Regions from separate parts of the Rhodoferax sp. ZS1R8 genome, predicted to be linked through region 1. Evidence: predicted binding sites of a transcription regulator. Region 1 holds the regulator's gene; the other holds the start of a gene.
What was found. Region 1 encodes HrcA, which represses chaperone genes, less so after heat shock. Its sites were predicted from a motif close to TTAGCACTCNNNNNNNNNGAGTGCTAA; they were not measured.
Positions count from the first base shown of each region.

Region 2: rpoH (RNA polymerase sigma factor RpoH) is a predicted target of HrcA. The motif match lies at 3,752-3,778, and genes of this name have one in related genera.

Region 1 is NZ_JBWMBA010000003.1:464,891-472,388, reverse strand. Features, by position in the region: gene mutY (A/G-specific adenine glycosylase) at 1-735, shown strand, start outside; gene rapZ (RNase adapter RapZ) at 746-1,615, opposite strand; gene recN (DNA repair protein RecN) at 1,643-3,298, opposite strand; gene AC097P_RS13115 (NAD kinase) at 3,347-4,243, opposite strand; gene hrcA (heat-inducible transcriptional repressor HrcA) at 4,272-5,276, shown strand; gene AC097P_RS13105 (hypothetical protein) at 5,305-6,279, opposite strand; tRNA gene AC097P_RS13100 (tRNA-Ile) at 6,490-6,566, shown strand; gene AC097P_RS13095 (beta-ketoacyl synthase chain length factor) at 6,783-7,498, shown strand, end outside.
Region 2 is NZ_JBWMBA010000008.1:3,320-10,817, reverse strand. Features, by position in the region: gene AC097P_RS21685 (SCO family protein) at 1-88, shown strand, start outside; gene AC097P_RS21680 (CHASE3 domain-containing protein) at 115-1,488, opposite strand; gene AC097P_RS21675 (response regulator) at 1,539-2,177, shown strand; gene AC097P_RS21670 (response regulator transcription factor) at 2,183-2,593, opposite strand; gene rpoH (RNA polymerase sigma factor RpoH) at 2,780-3,721, opposite strand; gene AC097P_RS21660 (LAGLIDADG family homing endonuclease) at 4,159-7,498, shown strand, end outside.

The DNA of each region.
Region 1 (7,498 bases):
ACCAAGGCCGAAGTATTGGAAATCCTGCCCGGCATAGGTCGCTCCACTGCGGCCGCCGTTGCCTCACTGTGCTTCGGCGAGCGGGTTGCGATACTGGATGCGAACGTCAAGCGTGTCGTGACCCGTGTGCTGGGTTTCGATGCCGACCTGGCCCAAGGTGCTAGTGTGCGCGCCCTGTGGGATGCGGCTACGCAACTGCTGCCAGTGGGTGAGGACGCGGCATCGGCCATGCCGCGCTACACCCAGGGCATGATGGATTTGGGTGCCACCATCTGCCTGCCCAGAAAGCCTGCCTGCCTGCTATGCCCCGTGCGCCAGGACTGTGTGGCGGCGGCTTCGGGTGATCCCGAGCGCTACCCCGTGCGCACGCGTACCCTCAAACGTAGCACCCAGGCCATCCGGTTGCTGTGGGTACAAAGCGCTGACGGTGCCGTGTGGTTGGACAAGCGCCCGACTCCTGGCGTTTGGGCCGGACTGCACTGCCTGCCGTTGTTCGACAGCGAAGAAGCGCTGCTCAACCAAGTGCCCACTCGGCTACGAGGCGGCCTGCAGGCTCTGCCAGTCTTCACCCATGTGTTGACGCATAAAGACTTGTACTTACACACCTGGCATTTGCGTGTGCCGGCCCCGTCGATGGGTTGGGGTCCCGGTCAGTGGATCGGTGCAGATGCATGGCCCCTTGTGGGACTGCCCGCACCGATACGCAAAATTTTGCAGCAGGGCACAGCGCGCTGATCAGCGACGCCTAGAGCGCGTCGAGTTCGCGGTGGCGCGTCAGCGTGACCCATTGCGGCGTGAAGCGCTGGCGCAACTGCTCTACCAGGTAGACCGAGCGGTGTTGCCCGCCCGTGCAGCCAATCGCCACTGTCACGTAGCTGCGGTGGTCGCGCGCCAGGGCGTCCAACCAGGTTTCCAGAAACTGGGCAATGTGCTGCAGCATAAGGCCCACCTCGGTTTGTGCCTGCAGGAATTCAGCCACCGGCTGGTCTTTGCCTGTCAGGTGCCGCAGTGCCGGATCGTAATGCGGATTGGGCAGCATGCGCACATCAAACACGTAGTCGGCATCGGTGGGCACGCCACGTTTGAACGCAAAGGACTCGAACACCAGTGTCAATTGCCCCCAGGGGGAAGAGATCATGGCCTTGATATACCCTTGCAATTGGGCCGCGCGGATGATGCTGGAGTCGATGATGTGCGCCTGCTCGCGCAGTGCGGCCAATAGCGTGCGCTCCAGTTCGATCGCGTCCACCAGGGCGCGGCGCGCGTCCTGCGCACGGTTGCCGGGGTCGGGCTGCGACAGCGGGTGCTTGCGCCGCGTCTCAGAGTAGCGGCGCACCAGGGTCTCGGTATCCGCATCCAGAAACAGCGATTTCACCTGCACGCCCAGCTTGCGCAGCGTGTTCAGATGGTGGGGTACCAGAGGCAGTGATGTTGCGCTGCGCACATCCATCGCGATGGCGATGCGGCGTGCATGGTGTTGCTGCTCCAGCTCCACAAAGGGTAACAACAGTTCGGGTGGAAGGTTGTCCACACAGTAGTAGCCCGCATCTTCCAGCGCATGCAGGGCTACCGACTTGCCGGAGCCCGACATGCCAGTGATCAACACCAGTTCCATAGGTTGCGCGCCGTCTTGCATGGAATGTCAGGCCCCCGACTGCAGCATTTCCTTGGCGTGCGCCAGCGTCGTGCTGGACAGCTTCTCGCCACCCAGCATGCGTGCAATTTCTGCAACGCGCTGCTCGCCCAGTACGGCACCCACGGTGCTCAAGGTCACCTTGCCACTCATCTGCTTGGCCACGACAAGGTGGTGGTCCGCGCAGGCGGCGACTTGGGGCAGGTGGGTAACAGCCAGCACCTGCCGGTCTACGCCCAGCTGGCGCATCAGGCGGCCTACGGTCTCTGCCACGGCACCGCCGACACCGGAATCGACTTCGTCAAAAATCAGCGTCTGCGCCGTGCCCAGGCGGCTGGTCGTGACCGCAATGGCCAGGGCCATGCGCGACAACTCGCCACCGGAAGCCACTTTGCCCACAGGCCGCGGTGTGCTGCCCGCATGGCCGGCAGCCAGAAAACTGGCATCTTCCAGGCCGCTTTGCATGGGTTGCGCGCTGGACTCCAGCGCCACCTCAAACCGCCCACCTTGCATGCCCAAGCCCTGCATGGCCTGCGTGATGGATTGGGCTAGCAGCGGCGCCGCTTTGGCCCGAGCCTTGGACAGCAGCTTGGCCTCGGCCAGGTAGGCTGAATGGGCCTTTTGCTCGGCACTTTGCAAACCATCCAGGTCGGATGCCGCATCCAGTTGTGCCAGCTCTGCGCGCCATGCTGCCAGTAGCGTCGGCAGCTCTTCCGGCGCCCGCTTGTAGCGCCGGGCCAGCGATACCCACAGCGACAGGCGCTCATCCAGCTCGGCCAGACCCTGTGGGTCCAGGTCGGTATGGCGTAAATAGCCACGCAGGGTGCGCACGGTGTCTTCTACCTGGGCCAGACTGGACGCGAGCACGTCCATCGGATCGGTGAACTGTTTTTCCAGATGGGCCTGGCTTTGCAACTGCTGCAATGCTCCGTTCAGCAGGCTTAAAGCGTTGCTGTCGTCGTCCTCCAGCAGCTGCAAGGCGGCCTGCGCCGCGTCCATCAGGGCTTGGCCGTTGGCCAGACGGCTGTGGTTGCTCTGCAGTTCGTCCCATTCGGCGGGCTGCGGGTTGAGTTTTTCGACCTCGCCAATTTGCCACGCCAGGCGTTCGCGCTCGCGTTGCAAGGAGTCTTGCGCAGCCATGGCCTGCGCCAGCGCGGCTTGGGCCTGGCGCCAGTCGTGCCACAGAGCGGACAGCGCGTGGGTAGATACCTTGGCATAGGCATCCAGCAGACCACGCACGGCGTCCGGACGGGTCAGGCTTTGCCAGGCGTGCTGGCCATGGATGTCCAGCAACTGTTCGCCCACCGTGCGCAACTGCTGTGCCGTGGCCGGACTGCCGTTGATCCAGGCGCGGCTTTTGCCCGCCGTGTCCACGGTACGGCGCAGCAGTAGCGTGTCGCCATCGTAGCTATCAAAACCGGCCTCTTGCAGCGTGTCGCGCACGCCGGCCGGGGTATCGAATTCGGCGCTGACATCGGTGCGGCTGGCGCCCTCACGGATGACGCCGGTGTCGGCGCGCGCACCGGTCACCAGTTGCAGTGCGTCAATCAGGATCGACTTGCCAGCGCCGGTCTCGCCAGTCAACACCGTGAAACCACCGTCCAGATCCAACTCCAGTTCGCTGACGATGACGAAATCGCGCAAAACTATGCGTCTCAAAGCCATTGTTTTAATCCCAGTTCACTTGATTGAAGCGGTGCTGCGCTGCGTTCATCAGGCAACTCCCTCATTCCAATGTAGTTTTTGCCGCAAGGTGGCGAAGTAGGTCCAGCCCTCAGGGTGCAGAAAGCGGACCTGGTACTGCGACCGTGTCACCACAATACGGTCGCCGTGCATCAGTGTGGCCAGCGACTGCATGTCAAAGTTGGCGCTGGCATCGCGCCCGGCCACCAGCTCGATCACCACTTCGGACACATTGGGCAGCACGATGGGCCGGTTCGACAAGGTGTGTGGCGCAATCGGTACCAGCACCCAGCCAGGTATGGACGGGTGAATCAGCGGCCCGCCGGCCGACAGCGCGTAGGCAGTGCAACCCGTGGGCGTTGCAATGATCAGCCCGTCGGCGCGCTGGTTGGCGACGAAATTGCCGTCCACCTCTACCCGCAGCTCGACCATGCCGGCCGTAGCCCCACGATTGACGACAACATCGTTCATGGCCAGCGCCGAAAACACGCACTGCCCGCCGCGCATGACCCGGGCCTGCATCAGGCTGCGGTGGTCTTCCACGTACTGGCCCGACAGCATGGGTTGCAGCGTGGCCTCAAAATTGTCCAGCGGAATGTCGGTAATAAAGCCCAGGCGCCCCTGATTGATGCCTATCAGCGGCACGCCGTATTGCGCCATCTTGCGGCCAATGCCCAGCATCGTGCCGTCACCTCCCACCACCACACAGACATCGCAAGAGTTGCCAATGGCCGCGACGTCCATCGTCGCGTAATTGTTGAGCCCCATATTGGCAGCGGTGTCGGCCTCGACCACCACCTCGCAGCCCTGCGCCATCAAAAAGTCTGCAATACGCTCCAGCGTCAGCCGCGAAGACGGCCCCGTAGCGCCAGACGACACAGCGTGGAACTTGCCAATCAGGGCAACCTGGCGGAATTGGGACTTCATTGGCAAATTACATCATTAAAATGAGCCAATGCTCGATGATCGTTCCAAGTTGTTGTTGAAGGCGCTCGTGGAGCGTTACATAGCCGATGGGCAACCCGTCGGCAGCCGCACCTTGTCGCGGGCCTCTGGTTTGGAATTGTCGCCCGCGACCATTCGCAATGTGATGTCGGACCTGGAAGAACTGGGCCTGATCGTCAGCCCTCATACGTCGGCTGGGCGCATACCTACAGCGCGCGGTTACCGCATGTTTGTCGACACCATGCTCACCGTGCAGCCAAGTCAGTACGGTTCGCACATCCTGGCACCCGACCAGCCGCAAAAGGTGATCTCCAACGCGGCCAATCTGCTGTCCAACTTATCCCAGTTTGTGGGTGTGGTTATTGCGCCCAAACGTACATCGGTCTTTCGGCACATCGAGTTTTTGCGCCTGTCCGAGCGGCGGCTGCTGGTCATCATCGTGTCGCCCGACGGTGACGTACAAAACCGCGTCATCTTCACCGAGCAGGACTATTCGCAAGCCCAACTGGTGGAGGCGGCGAACTTCTTGAATAGTCATTACGTCGGTCTGGACATGGAGCATGTACGCGAACGCCTGCAAAGTGAGGTGGAATCGTTGCGTACCGAGATCGCCACGTTGATGCAGGCAGCCGTCACTGTCAGTTCCGAAGCCATCACCGAAACGCAGGACGAAGTCATCATCTCTGGTGAACGCAACCTGCTGTCGGTGTCCGACTTCTCCAGCGATATGGGCAACCTGCGCCGCGCTTTTGAGCTGTTCGAGCAAAAGGCGCAGCTGATGCGCCTGATGGATGTGGCCGGCCAAGCCGAAGGCGTGCGTATATTCATCGGCGGTGAAAGCCAGGTCGTGCCGTTCGAAGACCTGTCCATCGTCACCAGTCCCTACGAGGTGGACGGCAAGATCGTCGGCACGTTGGGCGTCATAGGCCCCACGCGCATGGCCTACGACCGCATGATCCAGATCGTGGACATTACGTCCAAACTCGTCAGCAACGCCTTAAGCCACCACAAATAGACGGATATGCAATCCGTTCAGCGCCACGCTAGCGGTTGCCGGGTTGCCCCGCCTGCCTGGTGTGTGCCACCAATCCCCCCAACAGACGGTAGAGCACGAAGAGCAAAATCAACGGTATTACGATCGTCTGCATCAGAAACACAACAATCAGACTGATCAGGCGTTCGGCAATTCTCTCTGCCATAGCCTGTATCCCCTCGAACCTGGCTTGCACCTTGTCTGCGGAGGCGTCCATGGCGTCAGATATCTGGTCCTTTGCGGCCACCACCGCGTTTTTTGCGCTGCTCAAAGCTTCCAATGCGCCAGAGAAGATCCCCGCTTTTTCCGATTGCGTTCCGGGAATGCTCGTCGGCGGGACCGCTGAACCGGGTGCCGTCGGCTTCTTCGTGTCGCCATTGAGCTTTTTCAACTCTGCGCTGGTTTGGTTTAAGGCCTGCAGACCGGTCTGGTAATCTGATGCCAAAAATCGCTCAAAGATTAACGCACTGCCTATCAGCGTGACTGGCATCACCAGACGGAGAAACACCACGACGACCAGCAGGCGGGAGAGCAGTTCGGGCGCCTTATTCGTCCAATACAGGCTTGCCCAAACCAGTGCTAGCCCTGTCACGGCGGCCGACACCAGCCAAGCTGAGCCTATGGTCAACAGCAGCTTTTGAATACCGAAAGCCACGCTGGCTACCAGCATGATCGACGAGAACTGCTCAACGAGGTCGTTGATGGGGTCGAGTACCTGTCCCAAAGCCAATGTGATACCGAAGCCCAGTGGATGAACCACGATTTCAGTCCCCTGGATCACAGAAATGACGGCGTTGAGCGCCCGCGCGGAGGCAAAACTCACCAGAGACCGCTTAAGCCCGGAGTCCACCTGCGCATTGGCCATATCGCTGATGTCTTGCGACCAGCTCAGCACAACGAAAAGCAGGACCAGTGCAATCGCTGCAAGCTTGGAAATATATTTCCCCTGGCAATACGTCTCGCGGTATTCGCTGAACTTCGGCATTGCAACTCCTGATGGATGCCGACGATTGTGCATGACATGCGAGCGATGCAGCAACGCGCGAAAGCTGCCGACCGGAGGTTTGATAGGTAAAATAGGGATGTAGCCCTCGCGGGATGCGCGTAAGCAGCTATCAAATGAATAGCATTTAGTGGCAGTCTCACGCCGCCCCTAAATCCGCGATGTGAGGCCATTACAATCACCGCCTGTGTTGGGGCGTTAGCTCAGTTGGTTAGAGCAGAGGACTCATAATCCTTTGGTCGTAGGTTCAAGTCCTACACGCCCTACCATTTCAAAATCAAGTGGACCCACATTGCAGCCGTGTCGCACTGGCATAGCCACCGCCCACGGCGCGGGCTACCGCTCGGGCTGGGGCGGGCCGCTTGTTAGAATAGGGCCCACTTTTGGGGAGTGCTACGGCGCCCGGCGGGACGGTTTTTTGGACCAGTTCCTGACTTGGTCGCAATCCCTTCGCGCTGACTATATTTTTCAAATTTGCGCGAACTATGACAGTTAGGTTTTCTGTAGAACGCTGGGCTGCTTGGGCGCCTGGTCTGACTGACCATGTTGCATGGCAAGCGTGGCTGCGCCAACCCGGTCCTCTTTCCTATTTAAAAGATCCCCCGTTGACCGAGATGCCGGCCATGATTCGGCGCCGGGTAGATCGGTTGGGGCGCGTAGCCCTGCAGGCTGCATATTGGGGGCAAGGCGATAGCGAGCCCTGTCCCATCGTTTTTGCATCCCGCCGTGGCGATATCGGCCGATGTCTGCAATTGTTGCGCCAATTGGCGGTAGGAGAGGCCCCGTCGCCGGCCGCTTTTAGCACGTCGGTGCACAACGCCATCGGCGCACTCTATTCCATTGCCAACGTCTACACCGGTCCCTACACGGCCGTTGCGGCGGGTGAAGAGACGGTGGAGGCGGCATTCACCGAAGCGCTGGGCCAGCTGGCTGATGGAGAACCTGCCGTGCTGGTCGTGTATTACGACGAGCCGCTACCGGCGCCGTACGATGTTTTCGAGGACGGGGTTGAATTCCCGCGCGCCATGGCATACCGCGTCTGCTTGTCGGACTCCAAAAAAGGCTTTAGCCTTCAGTCGGGCCCCGCCCAGGGAGAGCTGGCAAACACAGCCGCAAGCATGACGACGGATCTCCAGATCCTCGACTTTTTGACCTCTGCCGCATCCGACCGCTACGTACATACTGTCGGCGCACGCCGTTG
Region 2 (7,498 bases), on a different contig from region 1:
GGGCCGCCTGCGCCTGTTCACGCGCTATGGCAGCGGCCCCAAGCCGCTGGCAGACGACATACGCCAGCTGCTCAAAAACACTGCGTAACACTGCAAAGCCTGCCGCACGGGACGTCAGCCGTGTGCTGCGTCCGTGGTAGGTGCAGATTCTGGTAGCCGAGCCCGGACCAAGGTTCCCTCACCGGGGTTGGCTACCACTTCAAGGACCCCACCCTCGGCCTCTACGCGAAAGCGCATTCCCAACAGGCCATGGGCCTTTTTGTTTGCCTGCTCGGCGTCAAAGCCGACGCCATCATCGCGCACGCTCACCTCAATCTGGCCTTCCACCGATGCCAGGCTTAGCCATACGTTGTGCGCCTGCGCGTACTTTGCGATGTTGGTGGTGGCCTCCTGTACCAGGCGGTAGACGACGAGCTCGGCATTCGCCGTCATATGAACTGGCTGCAGCGCACAGTGCACCGGTATGGCGGCACTTTTTGAGAATTCCCGGCCCAAAATTTCCAGCGTGGCCACCAGCCCGAGATTTCCCAGCGTGGAAGGCCACAGGTCTTCGATGATGCGCCGCTTCAACGCAATACCCGCGTTCAGTGTCTCCACCAAGTGCTTGATGCGTTCTTGCGCTTCGGGTGCGGTCGTGCCCAGGCGAGACTTGATACGGGCCACATCCAGCTTTGCCGCAGTCAACAGGGCTCCCAACTCGTCATGCAGATCCCGTGCGATGCGGTGGCGTTCGTCTTCGCGCGCCGTCTGCAAGTGGTTGTTCAGCTCAACCAGTTGCAGCGTGCGGCGTATCACTTCACTTTGCAGGAGCGCCTGCTCGGCCTGCAAAGCCCGCTGGTGCTGGGCCTGTTGGGCCTTGAAGGATTGGTTATGCCGCATATTGACCAGCACCAGAAACAGGCTGATAACGCTTAGCAACGCGACCCCTAATCGGCTGTACAACAGGATGTCTGCCACCCGCTCCTGGCTGCTTTGGAGGCGGCGGGTCTCCAGCTCCAACAGCTCTGCGCCGGTGGCGCGAATGCCCTCCATGTATTCTTGTCCAATGCCGCTGAGTGTGATGTCCCGACCGGTCTGGCGCCGACCTTCGTCCTGCAGGGCAACCGTGAGGGCTAGTTCGGAGAGTTTGGTTTCCGTCAATACACGCAACTTCTTAAGCAGTGCGGCCGAGTGGGGGTCACGGCTGTAGGCGGCGTCCAGGTGGGTAAATGCGCTGTTGATGTCTTTGAGCGCGGTATGGTAGGGTGTCAAGTACTCCTGCTGGCCGGTCAACAGGTATCCGCGTTGTCCGGATTCTGCGTCCAGAACGCCCTTGGTCAGATCGTACAAATGCAGCCGGTTTTCGGCAATGGCGCTAAGATTCTGGATCAGCATGGCGGCGCGCCGGTTGGAATCCTCAGTGATGTACACCATGCCCAATGACGCAAGTACGAACAACAAGATTGCCACCGGCTTGCGTGCCACGACATTGGGAAAAGGGGTCTGCATGGGCTGGCCTAAAATACAAGCTAAACAAAGTTGGGAGCGCGCGAAACACCATGATCCGAATTGCCATTGTTGACGACCATGCCATCGTGCGGGCGGGGCTGCGGCAGTTTTTTTCGGACCATGCAGATCTTACGGTCGTTGCCGAAGCCTCCGATGGCCGCGAGGCCTTGGATCTGGTGCGAGCCGGCGGCATTGACGTGATGGTAATGGACCTTTCGATGGGTGAGCAGGGTGGGGTTGAAGCCCTGGTCGCGATCAAGGCACGCGCTCCCGAACTGGCGGTGCTGATCTTGAGCGCGCTGCCCGAGACCCATTACGCTACCGCCCTGCTGCAACAAGGCGCGAGTGGCTACTTGGGAAAGGATTGTGATCCTGAGCACATCGTTGATGCCATCCGTACAGTAGCGCGTGGCCGCAAATACATCAGTGCCACCGTTGCAGAGCAACTTGCCGATGCGCTGGTGGGCGGCGGCAGTCTGGAGAAGCCGCCCCATCAGAAATTGTCGCAGCGCGAGCTGCAGGTTTTCTTGCGGCTTGCTGCGGGGGAAGCGGTTGGCAATATTGCAGAACACATGTCGCTGAGCATCAAGACAGTCAGTACATACCGGGCGCGGATCATGGAGAAGTTGAATCTGGCATCCAACAGCGACTTAACCTATTACGCACTTAAAAACGGGTTGATCCAGTAAGCCCCTCACGTCAATTCTCCGGCTCCGGTCTGGCCCGCCTCGCCCGCCGCCAGGCGTTCGCAGTACAACATCAAAGCGTCCAATTCGTTGGACTTGTCAAACACCTTGCCAGCGCCCAGTTCGGTACAACGGCGCCGTATCTCTGTGGTTGCGTGGTTGCTCAGGACCACAAGACTGCGAGACGGTATCGTGCAGTTAGCTGCGCGTAGTACGCCCAAGCCCGACCCGCGTTTAAGGAATATGTCGACGATAACCAAATCTGCACAGTGCCCAGGTTCGGCCAGCCAATGCACTGCGCTGGCTTCATCTTGCGCAACGCCGACCACATCCACCGGTGTCATCTCTTCCAGCGCAGCGATCAAGCTATCGCGTATGACCGGGCTGTCTTCGACAATATAGGTTTTGAGGCGTTGCATGGCTCGACCATGGTATCCACTGTGCAAACGCTTGTGGTGTTAAGTGTGCGGTTTTACAAGTGAATTTGCACTCTGTGCTGGGTCGTACAGACACGATGCTACAGGGCTCCAGATCATTGTTTATCCGGAAAAAAAAAGACCCCTGCAAGCAGCGCCTGCAAGGGTCGTATGGCACCTTGTACGAAATCAGGCGTATTCGACCAGCGCCGTCTTCATCTTTTTCATTGCAGCCACCTCGATCTGGCGAATGCGTTCTGCGCTGACGCCATATTCGGCAGCCAACTCATGCAGTGTCATGCCACCCGAGTTGTCGTCGTTGACCTTGAGCCAACGCTCTTCAACGATGCGACGGCTACGCGCATCCAGGCCGTCCAGCGCTGCGGCAATGCCTTCGGATGCCAGCACGTCGCGCTGATGCGCTTCGATCATGGCGATAGGCTCGTGCTTGGTATCGGTCAGGTAGGCGATCGGGCCATAGGCCTCTTCGCCATCATCTGACGGAGAGGGATCCAACAACACATCGCCACCCGACATGCGGGTTTCCATCTCAATGACTTCTTCGGGCTTGACCTTCAGTTCGCGCGCCATCGCGTCGATCTGCTCGGGGTTCAGCGTGTCGCGGTGTGTGCCCAAGTCGGCCGCTGCATCTTCGCTCTTGAAGCGCTGCTTCATCGAGCGCAGGTTGAAAAACAGTTTGCGTTGCGCCTTGGTGGTTGCCACCTTGACCATACGCCAGTTCTTCAAAATGTATTCATGGATTTCCGCCTTGATCCAGTGCAGCGCGTAGCTGACCAGGCGCACGCCCTGGTCGGGGTCGAACCGCTTGACGGCCTTCATCAGCCCCACATTGCCTTCCTGGATCAGGTCGCCGTGCGGCAGGCCATAGCCCAGGTATTGGCGTGATACCGACACCACCAGCCGCAAGTGAGATAGCACTAACTTACCAGCTGCTTCAAGGTCATTGTCGGCCTTGAATTTGCGGGAGAACTCCTGCTCTTCCTCCAGCGTCAGCATGGGCAGGCGGTTGGCAGCCGAAATATAGGCGTCCAAATTGCCCAGCGACGGCACCATCGACCATGGATTGGCCAGTGTTACGGCGGTGGCTGCGTGTCCCAATGGGTATGACATACCTGAACTCCTTGTATCTAGCGGTCAATATTAGCACTCTCTATGAGCGAGTGCTAATAAAGAAGTTCAATGTCCCCGATCAAAAAATGAGATGGGGCAGGGCGTTGTGGCGGTAGCTTGGGTCCACGGGCCCCATTTTCAATAGCGCAGCGAAAAAGAGCAGTGCGCCGCGCAACAGACACCCTATCGCCCGGCAAAAAAATAAGAAAAAATACTAGCTATGGGAAACATAGCGCCCGCACCAACACCCCCGGGGGCTGGTGTGTTTTTTTCTTGATGTGAAAAATTTCGGGCGTCCTGCGCCGGCTGAAGCTACCCAAACGGTGCTAAACACCTGCCAGAATCAGCCCCTTTCGCGCGCGCAAAGCGCCGAACCCACCGGAGTTCCAGCCATCTCGGGCTGCACCGTTCGGCACCCATTCTCAGGAGATAACGGTATGAAACGCGACCCCATTGCCCCCACCCAAAACCAGATCGTCATCCAACCCATCAGCCACGACGTGCTGGCCGAGAAGTACCTCAAACCCGGCGAAACCGGTATCGAAGACCTGTTTGCCCGCGTGGCCCGTGCGTTGGCGTCAGTAGAAAAGGAAGAGGACCGCGCCAAGTACGAGGCCATCTTCCTGGAAAATTTGTACGCCGGTGCCATTGGCGCGGGCCGCATCATGAGCGCTGCCGGTACCGATATCCAAGCCACATTGATCAACTGCTTTGTGCAGCCGGTGGGCGATTGCATCCAGGGCATGGACGAAGATGGTTACCCGGGCATCTACGAAGCCCTGCGCGAGGCTGCCGAGACCATGCGCCGCGGAGGCGGTGTGGGGTATGACTTCTCGCGCATCCGCCCACGCGGCGCGGCGGTCAAGGGCACAGCGTCCATGGCGTCGGGCCCTTGCAGCTATATCAATGTGTTCGACCAGTCGTGTTCCACGGTGGAGAGCGCGGGCGCGCGCCGCGGTGCGCAAATGGGCGTGCTGCGCGTGGACCACCCGGACGTGATGGAGTTCATCACCGCCAAGCGCACGCCGGGCCGCTGGAACAACTTCAATGTGTCGGTGGGCATGACCGATACCTTCATGGAAGCATTGGCCAATGACCAGCCGTGGGAGCTTGTGCACCCGGCAAAGCCCGGTTCCACGTTGCTGGAAAAGGGCGCTTTTCAGCGCGCGGATGGCAAATGGGTCTACCAGACGCTGAAGGCGCGCGAGTTGTGGGACACGGTGATGCGTTCCACCTACGACTTTGCTGAACCCGGCATTTTGTTCTTGGACCACATCAACAAAGACAACAACCTGCGCTACTGCGAGACCATTGCTGCGACCAATCCTTGCGTGACAGCCGACACCTGGGTGTTGACAACCGATGGCCCCGCGCAAGTGGCGGATCTGATTGGCAAAGACTTCTCGGCCGTAGTGGATGGCAAGGCCTACAAGGTCGAGAGCGAAGGGTTCTTCAAGACCGGCCACAAGCCGGTGCTGGCGCTGCGCACCCGCGAAGGCCACACCTTGCGGCTCACCGCAGACCACCGCGTGCGCCGCGTGGCACGCAAGACCCGCTACGTGCTCGAAGCCGAGTGGGTGCCTGCCGCGCAACTGTGCCAGGGTGATGAAATCGTGTTGCATGACCACCGCGCGTTGGGCGGCTGGGATGGCGTCGGCACGCAGGAGCAGGGTTATTTGCTGGGCCTGCTGGTGGGCGATGGCACGCTGAAGAGCGCCAAGGCTGTTATCTCCGTCTGGGCGCCAGAGCTTAAGCAGGTTGCCAACGGCACGGTGGCCTATGCCAGCACGGGTGCGGCAGGCATTGTTGCCGCGGCAGAAGCAGCGGCGTCGACGCTGTCGCACCGCGCTGATTTTCGTGGCTTTCAGCGGCCGATAGCGAGCCGTGGCGAGGCACGCATGGTATCGGGCGCAGTGTGGCATTTGGCCCATGGCTTTGGCATGCGCCCGGGCCACAAGACCATTACGCCGGCCATGGAAGCGAGCTCGTCCGACTTCTCGGCGGGGCTGTTGCGCGGTCTGTTCGACGCAGACGGCTCTGTGCAAGGCACGCAGGACAAGGGTGTCAGCGTGCGCCTGGCGCAGAGCGATTTGGGCCTGCTGCAGTCGGTGCAGCGCATGTTGCTGCGCTTGGGCGTTGCGGCCACCATCTATCCCAATCGCCGCCCGGCCCAAGCCAAGCCCATGCCCGATGGAAAAGGCGGCATGAAGGTGTATGAAACCGATGCGCAGCACGAATTGCTCATCAGCGGCAGCAGCTTGCAGGTGTATGCAGACCGCATCGGTTTTGCGGATACGCACAAGGCCGAGCGCCTGGAGCAGTCGTTGGCAAGTTACCGCCGTGCGCTGAATGCCGAACGTTTTACCGCCACCGTGGAATCCGTGACAGAAGACGGTAGCGAGGACGTGTATGACGTCACCGTGGCGGATGTGCACGCCTTTGACGCCAATGGCCTGTATGTTCACAACTGCGGCGAGCAGCCGTTGCCATCCTATGGTTGCTGCGACCTGGGCCCCATCATCCTGACGCGCTTCATCCGCCATCCCTTTGGCTTTGCCGGTGTGCCGGCGTTTGACTTCGAAGCCTTCGAGAAATCTGTGGCGATCCAGGTCCGCGCTTTGGACAACGTGCTGGACGTGACCTTCTGGCCGCTGCAACAGCAGCGCGACGAATCGTCGGCCAAGCGCCGCATCGGCGTGGGCTTTACCGGCATGGGCAATGCGCTGGCCATGCTGTGCCTGCGCTACGACAAGGCAGAGGGCCGTGCAATGGCGACCCGTATTGCCACCAGCATGCGCGATGCGGCCTACACCGCCTCGGTGGCGCTGGCGCAAGAGAAGGGCGCCTTCCCCAAGTTCGACGCGGACGGCTATTTGGAGGCGGGCACCTTTGCCAGCCGCTTGCCGGCCGCCTTGCAGCAGTCCATCCGCAAGCATGGCATCCGCAACAGCCACCTGCTGTCGATCGCGCCCACAGGCACCGTCAGCCTGGCCTTTGCCGACAACGCGTCCAATGGCATTGAGCCGCCTTTCTCGTGGATGTACAAGCGCAAGAAGCGCGAGGGCGATGGCAGCTACACCGAGTACTCTGTAGAAGACCACGCCTGGCGCCTGTACCACGAGCTGGGTGGTGATGTAAACCAGCTGCCGGACTACTTCGTGTCCGCACTGGAGATGTCGGCCACCGACCATATCGCAATGATGGAAGCGGTGCAGCCCTTTGTCGACACCGCCATCTCCAAGACGGTGAACGTGCCGGCCGACTACCCCTACGACGACTTCAAGAATTTGTACCAGCAAGCCTGGAATGCGCGCCTGAAAGGTTTGGCAACGTATCGGCCCAATGCGATTCTGGGCTCGGTGTTACACGTGACGCCAACCGAGACCGCAGCCGCTCCCGTAGCCCCCACACCGCCCGCACCTGTGGTTGACCCCATGCGTACGGTCATCGAACGCCGCCCCAAGGGCGCGCTGTCCGCCGTCGCAGAAAAGGTGGATTACTGGACGCAAGAGGGCCACAAGACGCTGTACCTACTGGTATCCTTTTTGCCCGTGCCGCTGCCCAACGGCGGCATGGTAGACCGCGCGATTGAATTCTTCATGCCCGTGGGGCAGAGCGGCGAATCGCAGCAGTGGATCACGTCCAGCATGCGCCTGCTGTCGCTGGCCGCACGTGGCGGCTTCCTGGAGCGCGCACTCAGTGATATGCGCAAGGTGGCCTGGGACCGCGGCCCCGTGCGACTGGGTACGCACCAGAAAGAAGATGGCACCCAGGTGC